Regions from separate parts of the Serratia sp. YWN4 genome, predicted to be linked through region 2. Evidence: predicted binding sites of a transcription regulator. Region 2 holds the regulator's gene; each other region holds the start of a gene.

Region 1 (4,234 bases), 110 kb from region 2:
CCAAAGATGCCGCCCAGGCGAAAACGCAGGTCGACGAGCGCGTGGCGCAATATTTCGATTTCCTGCAAAAAAACGGTATTGAGAAGAAAGACATCAACGCGGCCAATCTGCGCACTCAGCCGGAATATGATTACCTGAAAACCGGCGAGTCGGTGTTGAAAGGCTATCGCGCGGTGCGTCAGGTGCAGGTGACGTTGCGCCAGTTGGATAAGCTGAACGCACTGCTGGACGGGGCGCTGAAGTCTGGCCTCAATGAGATCCGCTCGGTTGAGTTGGGTGTGGCCAACCCGGATGTTTATCGTGAACAGGCGCGCCAGAAAGCGATTGAAAACGCTACTCAGCAGGCAGCTTCATTGGCGAAAGGCTTTAAAGTTACCTTGGGGCCGGTTTACAGCATTCGCTATCAGGTCGCTAACGCTCAACCGATGCCGGCAGCACGCATGTTTAAAGCGGCGGCTGCACCGGAAAGCGATGCGGCACAAACCTACGAGCAGCAGAGCATTCACTTTGACGATCAGGTGGATGTGGTGTTTGAGTTGCAGCGTAACGCGGCACAGTAATCGCTAGCAGGGCGCAACCATTGCATTGCGCCCTGCTATCTAATCCTGCCTTAATACCTGATGCCCATGCGCCAACAGCGCGTCGGTGACCTTGCGCATCATGCGGCTTTCTGGCGCAAAACGGTGCCAGAACAGCATGCGGCGCTGGAACAGGCCCGGCGTCAGATCGATCAACTCCCCTGAGGCCAGCTCTCTCTCTATTTGCAGATGCGGGATCATACAGCAGGTGGTGCCTTGCCGTGCCAACTGCACAAAGGCTTCTGAAGAGTTAACGATATGGCACGGCACGCTGCCCGGCGAAAGATCGAAGTTCTGCTGCAAAAATGCCTGATGCATATCGTCAAGATGATCAAAGGCTACCGCGGGCGCTTTCAGCAGGGCGGAGCGGGTCACGCCGTTGGGGAAATAGCGCTCGGCAAATCCTTTGGACGCGACAAACAGATAATCCAGTGCGCCCAATTGATCCACCAGGCAGCTCGGCAGCGGCTGCGGTTGGATACTTACCGCGCCCACCACTTCACCCCGGCGCAGGCGCTCTTGGGTGCGGGTTTCGTCTTCGACCTGCAAATTCAGGCGGATCGGCGAGTCTGTCAGAACGGATTGCAGCGCCGGTAACAGCCAGGTTGCCAGGCTGTCGGCGTTGACCGCCAGCGACAGCAGCAACGGGGTGTCAACGCCGTTATCATTCCCCAGCCACTCTTCTTCCAACAGTTCAACCTGATGCAGTAACGCCAGCAGTTTCTGCCCCTGTTCTGTCGGGCGCGGCGGCACGGTGCGCACCAACAGCGGTTGGCCGAACAGGTTTTCCAACTGTTTGATACGCTGGGATACTGCCGATTGGGTGATACACAGTTTTTGTGCCGCGCGCTCAAAGCCACGCTCACGGATCACCGCGTCCAGCGCTTGCAGCGTTCGATAGTCTGGGCGTTTCATCGGAGAGATATCCCTATAAAAATAAATTGATATCGGCACTATGCCACATTTTTACGCTTTCTCGGGTGAAATAAGTGTGATCCTGTCTGAGTGCAAAACGGCGATTTACCCTATAATACGCGCACGTTTTCGCACACAGGTAATGAACACATCATGACTCAGGATGAACTGAAAAAAGCGGTAGGTTGGGCGGCGCTGGAATATGTGAAACCAGGCACCATTGTGGGGGTTGGCACCGGTTCTACGGCGGCTCACTTTATCGATGCGCTCGGCTCGATCAAAGATCAGATCGAAGGTGCGGTATCCAGCTCCGACGCCTCTACCGCCAAACTGAAAAGCCTGGGGATCCACGTTTTTGACAGCAACGAAGTGGATTCGCTGGATATCTATGTTGACGGCGCGGATGAGATCAACGGCCATATGCAGATGATCAAAGGCGGTGGCGCAGCCCTGACCCGCGAAAAAATCATTGCCGCGATTGCCCGCCAGTTTATCTGCATTGTCGATTCAACCAAGCAGGTTGATGTGTTGGGTAAATTCCCGTTGCCGGTGGAAGTGATCCCGATGGCGCGTTCTTATGTGGCGCGTGAGCTGGTGAAACTGGGCGGCCTGCCGGAATATCGCCAGAACGTGCTGACCGATAATGGCAACGTGATCCTGGATGTACATAACCTGAACATTCTCGACGCGGTAGCGCTGGAAAATAAGATCAACGGTATCGCGGGTGTGGTGACCGTCGGTCTGTTTGCCAACCGTGGTGCGGATGTTGCACTGGTGGGTACGCCGGATGGCGTTAAAAAAGTGGTGAGATAACCACGCTTTCAGGGGCGCAGTCGATCGCGCCCTGATGATTTGCCGCTTGCCTGTTTCTTGAGATTTTCGGCTAAAAAATATCTTATCTTAAAACTGCCAAATTTAGTGATATATGTCACGTTATGGCAATAACATCCGCTAAGCTCCTGGCAAATTCTTTCACTATGGCATCTTCCACCAAAAACCACCGGCATCAATGAGCCTTGTGCCGATCGGCGAGCAATCGTTTGTATTGCTGGGCGCGTTATTTTTGTTATGTTGGGGGGATGTGCTGTTTTGTGACAGTCGTTTCTGAAGTCTGAATATAGGGTCGGGTAAATGGCAAAAGTATCATTAGGAAAAGACAAGATTAAATTCTTGTTGGTGGAAGGGGTTCATCAAAGCACGGTAGACAGCCTGCGTGCGGCCGGATATACCAACATTGAATATCATAAAGGTGCGTTAGACACCGAAGCGCTTAAGGCATCCATCCGCGATGCACACTTCATCGGCCTGCGTTCGCGTACCAATCTGACCGAAGAGGTCTTTGCTGCCGCAGAGAAACTGGTGGCAGTGGGCTGTTTCTGTATCGGCACCAACCAGGTTGATTTGAAAGCGGCAACCAAACGCGGTATTCCAGTGTTTAACGCCCCCTTCTCCAATACCCGTTCCGTGGCTGAAATGGTGCTGGGCGAACTGCTGCTGATGCTGCGCGGGATCCCAACGGCCAACGCCAAGGCACACCGTGGCCAGTGGCAAAAACTGGCCGTGGGTTCGTATGAAGCGCGCGGCAAGAAGCTGGGGATCATCGGCTACGGCCATATCGGTACTCAGCTCGGTATTCTGGCAGAAGGCCTGGGTATGAAGGTGTTCTTCTACGATATCGAAAACAAGCTGCCGCTGGGTAACGCTCAGCAGGTGCGCCACTTATCCGATCTGCTCAATATGAGCGATGTGGTAACGCTGCACGTGCCGGAAACGCTGTCGACCAAGAATATGATTGGCACCGAAGAGCTGGCACTGATGAAGCCGGGGGCGATCCTGATCAACGCCTCACGCGGCACGGTGGTGGATATTCCTGCGTTGTGTAATGCGTTGGCGAGTCATCATCTTTCTGGGGCGGCGATCGACGTTTTCCCAGAAGAGCCTGCGACCAACAGCGATCCGTTCAATTCGCCGCTGTGCGAGTTTGACAACGTGCTGCTGACGCCGCATATCGGTGGTTCGACCGAAGAAGCGCAGGAGAATATCGGTGATGAAGTAGCCGGGAAACTGGCGAAATACTCCGACAACGGCTCTACGCTGTCTGCGGTTAACTTCCCAGAGGTTTCGCTGCCGATGCATGGCCCGAACTCCAGCCGCCTGCTGCATATTCATGAGAACCGCCCAGGCGTTCTGACGCAGATTAACCAGATCTTCGCGGAAGAAGGCGTCAACATCGCCGCTCAGTATCTGCAAACCGGTGCGGAAATCGGTTATGTGGTGATCGATATCGAAGCAGAAACCGAGCGTGCTGATGCGGCGTTACAACGGATGAAAGCGATCGAAGGCACTATCCGCGCACGCTTGCTGTTCTGATAAAGGCTACGCTAGACCTAAAGGCCGGAGCAATCCGGCCTTTTGCTATTCTACAGTCTGCCAAACCCAGTTTTGCGAAGGCGTCACGATCTCCGGCAGTGGGATATCCCAATGTTCCACCGGCAGCTGTTCTACCTGCTGGCAATCATGCGCCAACCCCATCGGGTACGGGCCGCCATGCTGCCAGTTCTGCAAGGTGCGATCGTAAAACCCACCGCCCATGCCCAACCGTTGGCCTACAGCGTCGAATGCCACCAGCGGCGTCAGAACCACATCCAGCTGCAACACCGGTAACACATAACGCACATCCAGCGCGGGCTCCAGAATATTGAAGCGGTTGCGCACCAGCGGCGTATCTGGCGTATAGCGCA
Region 2 (4,234 bases):
TTGCTGGCGCGGTTCTGCCATTTCGCTCTCCAGCGCCAGCCGCCGTTCGAATACGTCGCCAACGCTCAGTTCATTCAGGGTTTCTTTGTCCTGCTGGGCGATCACCAGGCGGCGTTGCTCTTTGCTGCGCCGCAGCAATAGCACCTCGACCGGCAGTTCATCGGCCAGTTGCTGGATGCGGCGTTGAATATCGCTAAGGTAATCCTGCGTGGCGACTTCGATATCCAGCCAAACCGGCAATTCCCCCTGATGATCGGCAAATTGCCGCAGTTGCTGTTCGATCTGCTGTAGATCGCCTTTGAGCAACTGCATCGGCTGGAAGGTAGGGACTTCCAGCGCAGTCACCTGTTGCAGAGCACCGTCGGCGAAGTCGACCATAAATACGCTTTTGGCTTTGCCGAGTTCGTCAAAGCTGAGTGGGATCGGCGAGCCGCTATAGCGAATATGTTCGGACTTGGCCACGTTCTGGGCACGGTGAATATGGCCGAGGGCAATGTAGTCGGCTGGCGGGAAAGCCTGCGCCGGGAAGGCATCCAGCGTGCCGATGTAGATATCGCGCACCGAATCGGAGGTGGTCACCCCCACGGTGGTTAAGTGGCCGGTGGCGACGATCGGCAGTTGCAGGCCCAGCGCATCGCGGCGCGCGCAGGCGGCCTGATACAAAGAGTGGTAATGCTCGGCAATGGCTTCCTGCAAGGCCTGCTGCTTTTGCGTGCCGGATTCCCCGGCGCGGCTGGTGAGCAGATCGCGCGGGCGCAGGAACGGGATGGCGCACAGCACCGCACCCGGTTGGCCGTCGCGCTGCTTCAGCACCAGGATCTGCGATTCGATCGCCGTTTGCGCATTGGCAATTACGGTCGTATTCAGGCAGGAAAGCAGTTCACGCGATTCATTCAGCGTGGCCACGGAATCATGGTTGCCCCCCAGGATCACCAACTGGCAACCGGTGCGCTGCAATTCCACCACAAAGCGGTTGTACAGTTCGCGGGCGTAGCTCGGCGGGGAGCCGGTATCAAACAGATCCCCGGCGACGATCAGCGCATCTACCTGCTGCTGTTCCACCTGTTCGATCAGCCAGCGTAAGAAGCCCTGGTGCTCGGCGGCGCGGCTTTTGGTGAAAAAGTATTGGCCCAGATGCCAGTCAGAAGTATGAATCAGGCGCATGATACTCCCTGCGTAAAATATAATTGAGGGGCTAATGCCCGCTGTTGTGACGTAAGCATTATGACATCTAAATGATTTTTCTTTGATCGTTAGAATAATCACTATGCTTAGAGCCGCAAAGGCAGTGGTGATTTTCATAAAAGTGTCACAAAACTGACGCATAATGGCGCCGCAACAAGGGCGCGATAGAGATCGCTAACACATTGGCAGGATTGACGATGGCAAAACGCATACTGGTGGTGGAAGACGAAGCGCCGATCCGTGAGATGGTGTGCTTTGTGTTGGAACAGAATGGTTACCAACCGTTGGAAGCCGAGGATTATGACAGTGCCATTGCGCGCCTGTCCGAGCCGTTCCCTGATTTGGTGTTGCTCGACTGGATGCTGCCCGGCGGTTCTGGCATTCAGTTTATCAAGCACATGAAACGTGAAGCGCTGACCCGCGATATCCCGGTGATGATGCTGACCGCACGCGGTGAAGAAGAAGATCGGGTGCGCGGCCTGGAAGTGGGGGCGGATGATTACATCACCAAACCCTTCTCGCCAAAAGAGCTGGTGGCGCGTATCAAAGCGGTGATGCGGCGTATTTCACCGATGGCAGTGGAAGAAGTGATTGAAATGCAAGGGCTGAGCCTGGATCCTTCCTCACACCGGGTGATGGCGAGCGGTCAGGCGCTCGATATGGGGCCGACCGAATTCAAGCTGTTACACTTCTTTATGACTCACCCGGAACGGGTTTACAGCCGCGAACAGTTGCTTAATCACGTCTGGGGCACTAACGTTTATGTAGAAGACCGTACCGTTGATGTGCATATTCGCCGGCTGCGTAAGGCGCTGGAGACCACGGGTCATGACAAAATGGTTCAAACCGTTCGGGGCACCGGCTACCGGTTCTCAACGCGCTATTAATCGCGCAATGTTGGAGCAGATGCCGTGTTAGAACGCCTATCGTGGAAGAGGCTGGCGATTGAGCTGGCCCTTTTTTGTTTGCCTGCTTTACTGCTGGGGCTGATTTTTGGCTATTTGCCCTGGTTCCTGCTGGTTGCGGTGCTGATTGCACTGGTGTGGAATTTCTATAACCAACTCAAACTCTCTCACTGGCTGTGGGTCGATCGCAGCATGACGCCGCCGCCGGGGCGCTGGAGCTGGGAGCCACTGTTTTACGGCCTGTATCAGATGCAGCAGCGTAACCGCCGCCGCCGCCGTGAGCTGGCGCTGTTGATCAAACGCTTTCGCAGCGGGGCGGAATCTTTGCCCGATGCGGTAGTGATGACCACCGTTGAAGGCAATATTTTCTGGTGTAACGGTTTGGCACAGCACCTGCTGGGCTTCCGCTGGCCGGAGGACAACGGCCAACATATCCTCAACCTGCTGCGCTATCCGGAATTCAGCCAATATCTGCAACAGCAGGAATTCTCCAAGCCGCTGACGCTGCAACTGAATAATGAGCACTTTGTCGAATTCCGCGTGATGCCCTATTCCGAAGGGCAACTGCTGATGGTGGCGCGTGATGTCACCCAGATGCGCCAGTTGGAGGGCGCTCGTCGTAACTTCTTCGCCAACGTCAGCCATGAGCTGCGTACCCCGCTGACGGTGCTGCAAGGCTACCTGGAGATGATGAGCGATCAGGAACTCGACGGTTCACTGCGTGGCAAAGCGCTGAGCACTATGCAAGAGCAAACCAAGCGTATGGACGGGCTGGTGAAGCAGTTGCTGACGCTGTCGCGCATCGAGGCGGCACCTAACGTTGATATGAATGAGAAGGTCGATATTCCGCTGATGCTGCGGGTGTTACAGCGTGAGGCGCAGTCGCTCAGCAATGGCAATCATGCGATCAGCTTCCGGATCAATGAAAACCTCAGAGTGTTTGGTAACGAGGATCAACTGCGCAGTGCGGTATCCAACCTGGTGTACAACGCGGTTAACCATACGCCGCCGGGCACCCATCTTGAAGTGAGCTGGCAGCAAACGCCGCAGGGCGCGCAGTTCCAGGTGAGCGATAGCGGGCCGGGCATTGCTGCTGAACATATCCCACGGCTGACCGAACGTTTCTACCGCGTTGATAAAGCGCGTTCGCGCCAGACCGGCGGCAGCGGGCTGGGGCTGGCGATCGTCAAACATGCGCTCAGCCACCATGATTCACGGCTGGAAATATTGAGTGAACCCGGTATCGGCACGCGTTTCATCTTTACCTTGCCTAATCGGTTGATTGTGCCCGCCGCTTTGTCAGAGAATGCGGTGAAAAATTAACGCGTGGACTTGGTTATGGCCCGACTCACCCAAGGATTGCTGTTTTGCCTGATGCTGTTGCTCAGCCCTGGTGCGTTGGCGCAGCCGGACGGCATGCTTTCCGGCAATCTCTCCAGCGCCGGTTCCGACACGCTGGCTAATCTGATGGCGCTGTGGGGGCAGGATTTCAGCCAGCACTATCCTAACGTTAACCTGCAAATTCAGGCCGCCGGATCCTCAACGGCCCCGACCGCCTTGGCGGCGGGCGCGGCGCAACTGGGGCCAATGAGCCGGCCGATGAAAGCGGCGGAAGTGGCGGCGTTTGAGCAGCGCTATGGCTATCCGCCGCTGGCGGTGCCGGTGGCCGTTGATGCGCTGGTGCTGTTGGTGCATCAGGACAATCCGTTGCGTGGGCTGAATTTGCAGCAGCTCGATCAGATCTTTTCTTCCACCCGCCGCTGTGGCGAAAACACCGCGATTCAGCGCTGGGGCCAACTGGGGTTACAGGGCAGTTGGGCACAGCGCACTTTGCAACGTTTTGGCCGCAATTCCGCTTCTGGCACTTACGGCTATTTCAAGCTGCGCGCGCTGTGTGGCGGTGATTTTATGGCGCGGGTGAACGAGTTGCCCGGCTCGGCTTCGGTGGTGCAGGCGGTGGCGGGATCGTTAAGCGGCATCGGCTATGCCAGCATTGGCTTTCGTGCCAGCGGCGTGCGCTTGTTGCCGCTGGCGGAATCAGGCAACAACTACGTGGCCCCGACGGAAACCAATGTGCGCAACGGTAGCTATCCGCTGGCGCGTTATCTGTATATCTACATCAATAAAGCGCCTAACCAACCGCT
Region 3 (4,234 bases), 1.3 Mb from region 2:
CGATAAAGGTGATAACAAACAGGATCAGCCCCAACTGCATCAGCGCAGAGGTGTGCAGCCCGGATTCCGCTTCCGCGAATTCGTTGGCCAGCGCCGAGGTAATACTGTTGCCCGGCATAAACAGCGAAAAGCTGTCGAGCTGGTAGGTGTTGCCGATGATAAAGGTCACCGCCATGGTTTCCCCCAGCGCACGCCCCAGGCCGAGCATCACCCCGCCAATCACGCCGTTTTTGGTGAACGGCAGCACGATGCGCCAGATCACTTCCCAGGTGGTACAGCCGATGCCGTAGGCCGACTCTTTCATCATCACCGGGGTTTGTTCGAACACGTCGCGCATCACTGCGGCAATGTAGGGAATAATCATAATCGCCAGGATCACCCCGGCGGCTAAAATCCCGATACCAAACGCCGGGCCGGAGAACAACTCACCGACAATCGGCATACCGGAAAGCACGTTGCCGAGCGGGGTCTGGAAATATTGGGCAAACAGCGGGGCAAACACGAACAGACCCCACATGCCGTAAACGATGCTTGGGATCGCCGCCAGCAGCTCAATGGCGATGCCCAGCGGGCGCTTCAGCCAGTTGGGTGCCAGTTCGGTCAGGAACAGGGCGATACCAAAGCTGACCGGTACGGCGATGATCAAGGCGATCAGCGAGGTCACCACCGTGCCGTAGATCGGCACCAGCGCACCAAACTGTTCAGCCGGGGCATCCCACTCTTTGGTCCACAGGAAGGCAAAACCGAACTTCTGCATGCTTGGCCAGGAGGCGATAATCAGCGAAACAATAATGCCGCCCAGCAGCAATAGGGTAATCAGCGCCGCCAGTCTGACCAGCGCGCTGAAGATGATGTCACCATTTTTACTTGGTGCTTTAATGGTCGGCTTAGTTCCAGCCATAGATTACTCTTCTGTTTAAAGCTTGGAGGGCCCAGCACGCTGAGCCCTGACACACAGGCTGAGGCGCGGTAAATTCCGCACCCCCTGCATAGTTAGAACAAGGCTTTACCGGAACTGTCTTTGATATTGGTTCTCCAGGCGGCGCGGATCTGCTCAACCACTTCATGTGGCAATGGGGCGTAATCCAGTTCGCTGGCTTGCTTGGCACCGGTTTTATAAGCCCAGTCAAAGAACTTCAGCACTTCTGCGCCTTGTTCGGGCTTCTTCTGCTCTTTGTGTACCAGAATGAAGGTAGTGGAGGTGATCGGCCAGACGTTGTCGCCTTTCTGGTTGGTCAGGTCCTGAGCAAAAGTTTTACTCCAGTCCACGCCTTTGGCCGCTGCGCTGAAACTCTCTTCAGTTGGGCTGACCGGTTGGCCGTCTGCTGAGATCAGTTTAGTGTAAGCCAGGTTATTCTGCTTGGCGTAAGCGTATTCCACATAACCGATAGAACCCGGCAAGCGTTGTACGAACGCGGCAATGCCGTCGTTGCCTTTGCCGCCCAGGCCGGTTGGCCAGTTAACGGTTGAACCTGCGCCAATTTTCTCTTTCCACTGCGCGTTAGCTTTGGCCAGATAGCTGGTGAAGACGAAAGAGGTGCCGGAACCGTCAGCGCGGCGTACGACAGCAATATTCTGATCCGGCAGTTTCACGCCAGGGTTCAGCTTCACGATCGCCGGGTCATTCCATTTTTTGATGTTACCCAGGTAGATATCACCCAAGGTTTGACCATCCAGGGTCAGTTCGCCGGATTTGATGCCCGGAATGTTCACTGCCAGCACCACACCGCCAATCACGGTCGGGAACTGGAACAGGCCGTCAGCGGCCAGTTTGTCGTCAGACAACGGTGCATCGGAGGCGCCAAAGTCAACGGTGTTGGCAATGATCTGCTTCACGCCGCCAGAGGAGCCGATCCCCTGATAGTTAACTTTGTTGCCGGTTTCTTTCTGATAAGAATCTGCCCACTTGGCGTAAACCGGAGCGGGGAATGTCGCACCTGCACCGGTCAGGCTAGCAGCAGCGAACGCAGACACAGAGGCCAGGGAGAAAGTCGCTGCCACAATACTGGCGACGGTGGTACGCATCAGTTTCATAATCCCTCCTAATGGGATATTCAAAAATCAACTTTGAGTTGTTTTCATCAGAGTAAGTATTGTTGCAGGAGGGAAAATAGGACAGTTTAGTGACAGAAAAATGTATGAAATATTACAGTTATATTACAACCAGCCAAATAGGTGTAAATGACTTTAAAAATCAATAAAATAAAAAGATACGCTATCTTTCAAACGGCAAAAATGTTGGCTGCGGGCAGTGACGCGGACCACCTCTTAACCGGGTCACTGCAGGTATACATCACTTAAAAATAATAGTTGAACGACAGTTGCCAACGCCGTTCTGGCCGCACCGGCTCCACTTGCGATGTTTCCAGAAGATAGATTTTCTGCCACTGCAAAGCCAGATCCACAGGGCCGATATGACGACGCACCTCGGCAAAGCCCATGTTACGCTGCCGTTGCAGATCGCGCTGCCAGATCGCGTTAACATCGTAATTATCGACAATATCTTTCCAGTATGCCTGGAACAGCACGGAACGGCGGGGCATCAGCCAGTTTTGTGCCTGCAACGGGGTCTCACCGAGAGAGGTTGCGCCTTGTGCCACAGCATAAGGAGGCAGGTTGGCAAGGAAATCCAACGCACGCTGATTATCAGCACTGCCGTTGTAATGGCCCTCAGCACGCAGCGTGAGCCGATTCTCCCCACTCCAGGTCAGACCGTAAGCCAGGCGGTTGCGCCAGCGGCTCTCTTGCTGTTGCTCGGGCAAGGAGGTTTGCCAGGTGTAAGGTTGGCGCCCCCCGGCCCATTCGGTGTAAAACAGCGTGGAATGGGAGAGCACGCGTGAAAGGTTGAAGCCCAACTGTGGCGATCGGCCTTGCTCCAGCAGGAGCAGCCATTGTGGATTCAGATTTTCTGCCCATTGATAGCTGCCCACCAGCAACAGACGCTGCCTGGGGTTACTGGCTCCCCAGTCCAGGCTGGCACTTTGCTGGCTCGGTTTATTGCTGAGCTTGGGCGACCAGATCGCCGTCAAAGCGGCTTTATCCCACAGATACTGCCAACGCAGCATCACATTGCCCAAGCGGTTATTTCTCAGCGCCTCTGGATCGGCAGACGTAACGGAGCGCACCGTACCCTGCCCAAGGAAATCGGTGGGGTTATAACCGAATGCCAGGCCATAGCGCGTGTTGACGCGCCCCGCATCCAACAGTAAACGCGGCGTCACTTTATACGTCAGGTAGGCTTCTTTCAGCGAGTTAACACTATTATCACTGCGTAGACCTGGGGAAAAACGGCTGTCAATACGGTTGGCCAGCACAAAGCGCCAGTCCTGAGAGGGATTCGTCGTCAAAGGAGCATCCCAGCGCAGATCGAGCGAGATTCGCTGCTGGTTACCGCCGTTCTCATTAAAGCTGGTGGCCGCTTCGGCCGACATGTTCAGCTTTTTGTTCTCAACGGGAGAGAATTTCGTGTTATCAGCCAGATCCAGAGCCGCCAGCGTGGCATCCTCTCCATGAGCAAATTGGCCATACAGAACCGATAATGCCACCATCCATGACCGCGCTTTCTTCATCCGTCAGTCGTCCTTGAAATGCGGCAGGTAATCACGCTGTAGCCAGGCCTCGGGAACGTCGTACCAGGCGAAATCCTGGTGCTTGAGCACGGTAACCAACTGCGAATTTAGCCCATCGATGATCACCGCTTCCGTTGGGCGGCTCCCCCCTAGCACCGGTTGGTAACGACGGAAATAGGTGGTCTTGAGCAAATTGCCGTTCACGGCATAAAACTCGGCTTTACAGCTTTTGAAGTCCTGTTTATCCACCCAAAGCTCCATAGACGGATAGGCAGCGTCCTGATGACGTGCAACCAGATGCAGGCGATAGCAATCCCGCTGCTGCCGTTCTCCGTCCAACACCTGTTCTTCTTTCACTAAGGTGGCCTGATAATCGTAATTCCAGTTTGCCGTCACCACGTCACCGTTGGCGGCCTGCCCCAGCAGGCGTTGCTGTGGTGAAATAGGCACACTGGCCTGGCTGGCAGGATCATAAAGCCACAGATCGCGGCCGCTTTTCAGCGTTAGCTTACCGGCATCCCGCTGTGGGCTGACAAACTTCACCAGGCTGCGAAACTGACCGCTCGGATAGGCGCGGGAATAGAGACGCAAGGTGCTGGTCTCATGCTGCTTGCCGTTTTTATAGCTGACCAGGGTGGTACTCAAGCTGAAAGAACGGTTCGGGT

The links. Region 2 encodes PhoB, which activates phosphate uptake and scavenging genes when phosphate is short. Its sites were predicted from a motif close to CTGTCATAAAACTGNCNNAT; they were not measured.
Region 1: the regulator PhoB is predicted to act here: its motif matches at 2,389-2,408, upstream of serA (phosphoglycerate dehydrogenase).
Region 3: the regulator PhoB is predicted to act here: its motif matches at 2,111-2,130, upstream of pstS (phosphate ABC transporter substrate-binding protein PstS).

What each region holds. Positions count from the first base shown of each region.
Region 1 is NZ_CM147696.1:1,130,442-1,134,675, forward strand. It holds gene ACX9GT_RS05275 (oxidative stress defense protein) at 1-560, shown strand, start outside; gene ACX9GT_RS05280 (LysR family transcriptional regulator ArgP) at 600-1,493, opposite strand; gene rpiA (ribose-5-phosphate isomerase RpiA) at 1,647-2,306, shown strand; gene serA (phosphoglycerate dehydrogenase) at 2,625-3,863, shown strand; gene ACX9GT_RS05295 (5-formyltetrahydrofolate cyclo-ligase) at 3,909-4,234, opposite strand, start outside.
Region 2 is NZ_CM147696.1:1,235,594-1,239,827, forward strand. It holds gene sbcD (exonuclease subunit SbcD) at 1-1,164, opposite strand, end outside; gene phoB (phosphate response regulator transcription factor PhoB) at 1,383-2,072, shown strand; gene phoR (phosphate regulon sensor histidine kinase PhoR) at 2,097-3,413, shown strand; gene ACX9GT_RS05795 (PstS family phosphate ABC transporter substrate-binding protein) at 3,429-4,234, shown strand, end outside.
Region 3 is NZ_CM147696.1:5,517,281-5,521,514, forward strand. It holds gene pstC (phosphate ABC transporter permease PstC) at 1-901, opposite strand, end outside; gene pstS (phosphate ABC transporter substrate-binding protein PstS) at 994-2,034, opposite strand; gene ACX9GT_RS25370 (hypothetical protein) at 2,298-3,569, opposite strand; gene ACX9GT_RS25375 (outer membrane lipoprotein-sorting protein) at 3,573-4,234, opposite strand, start outside.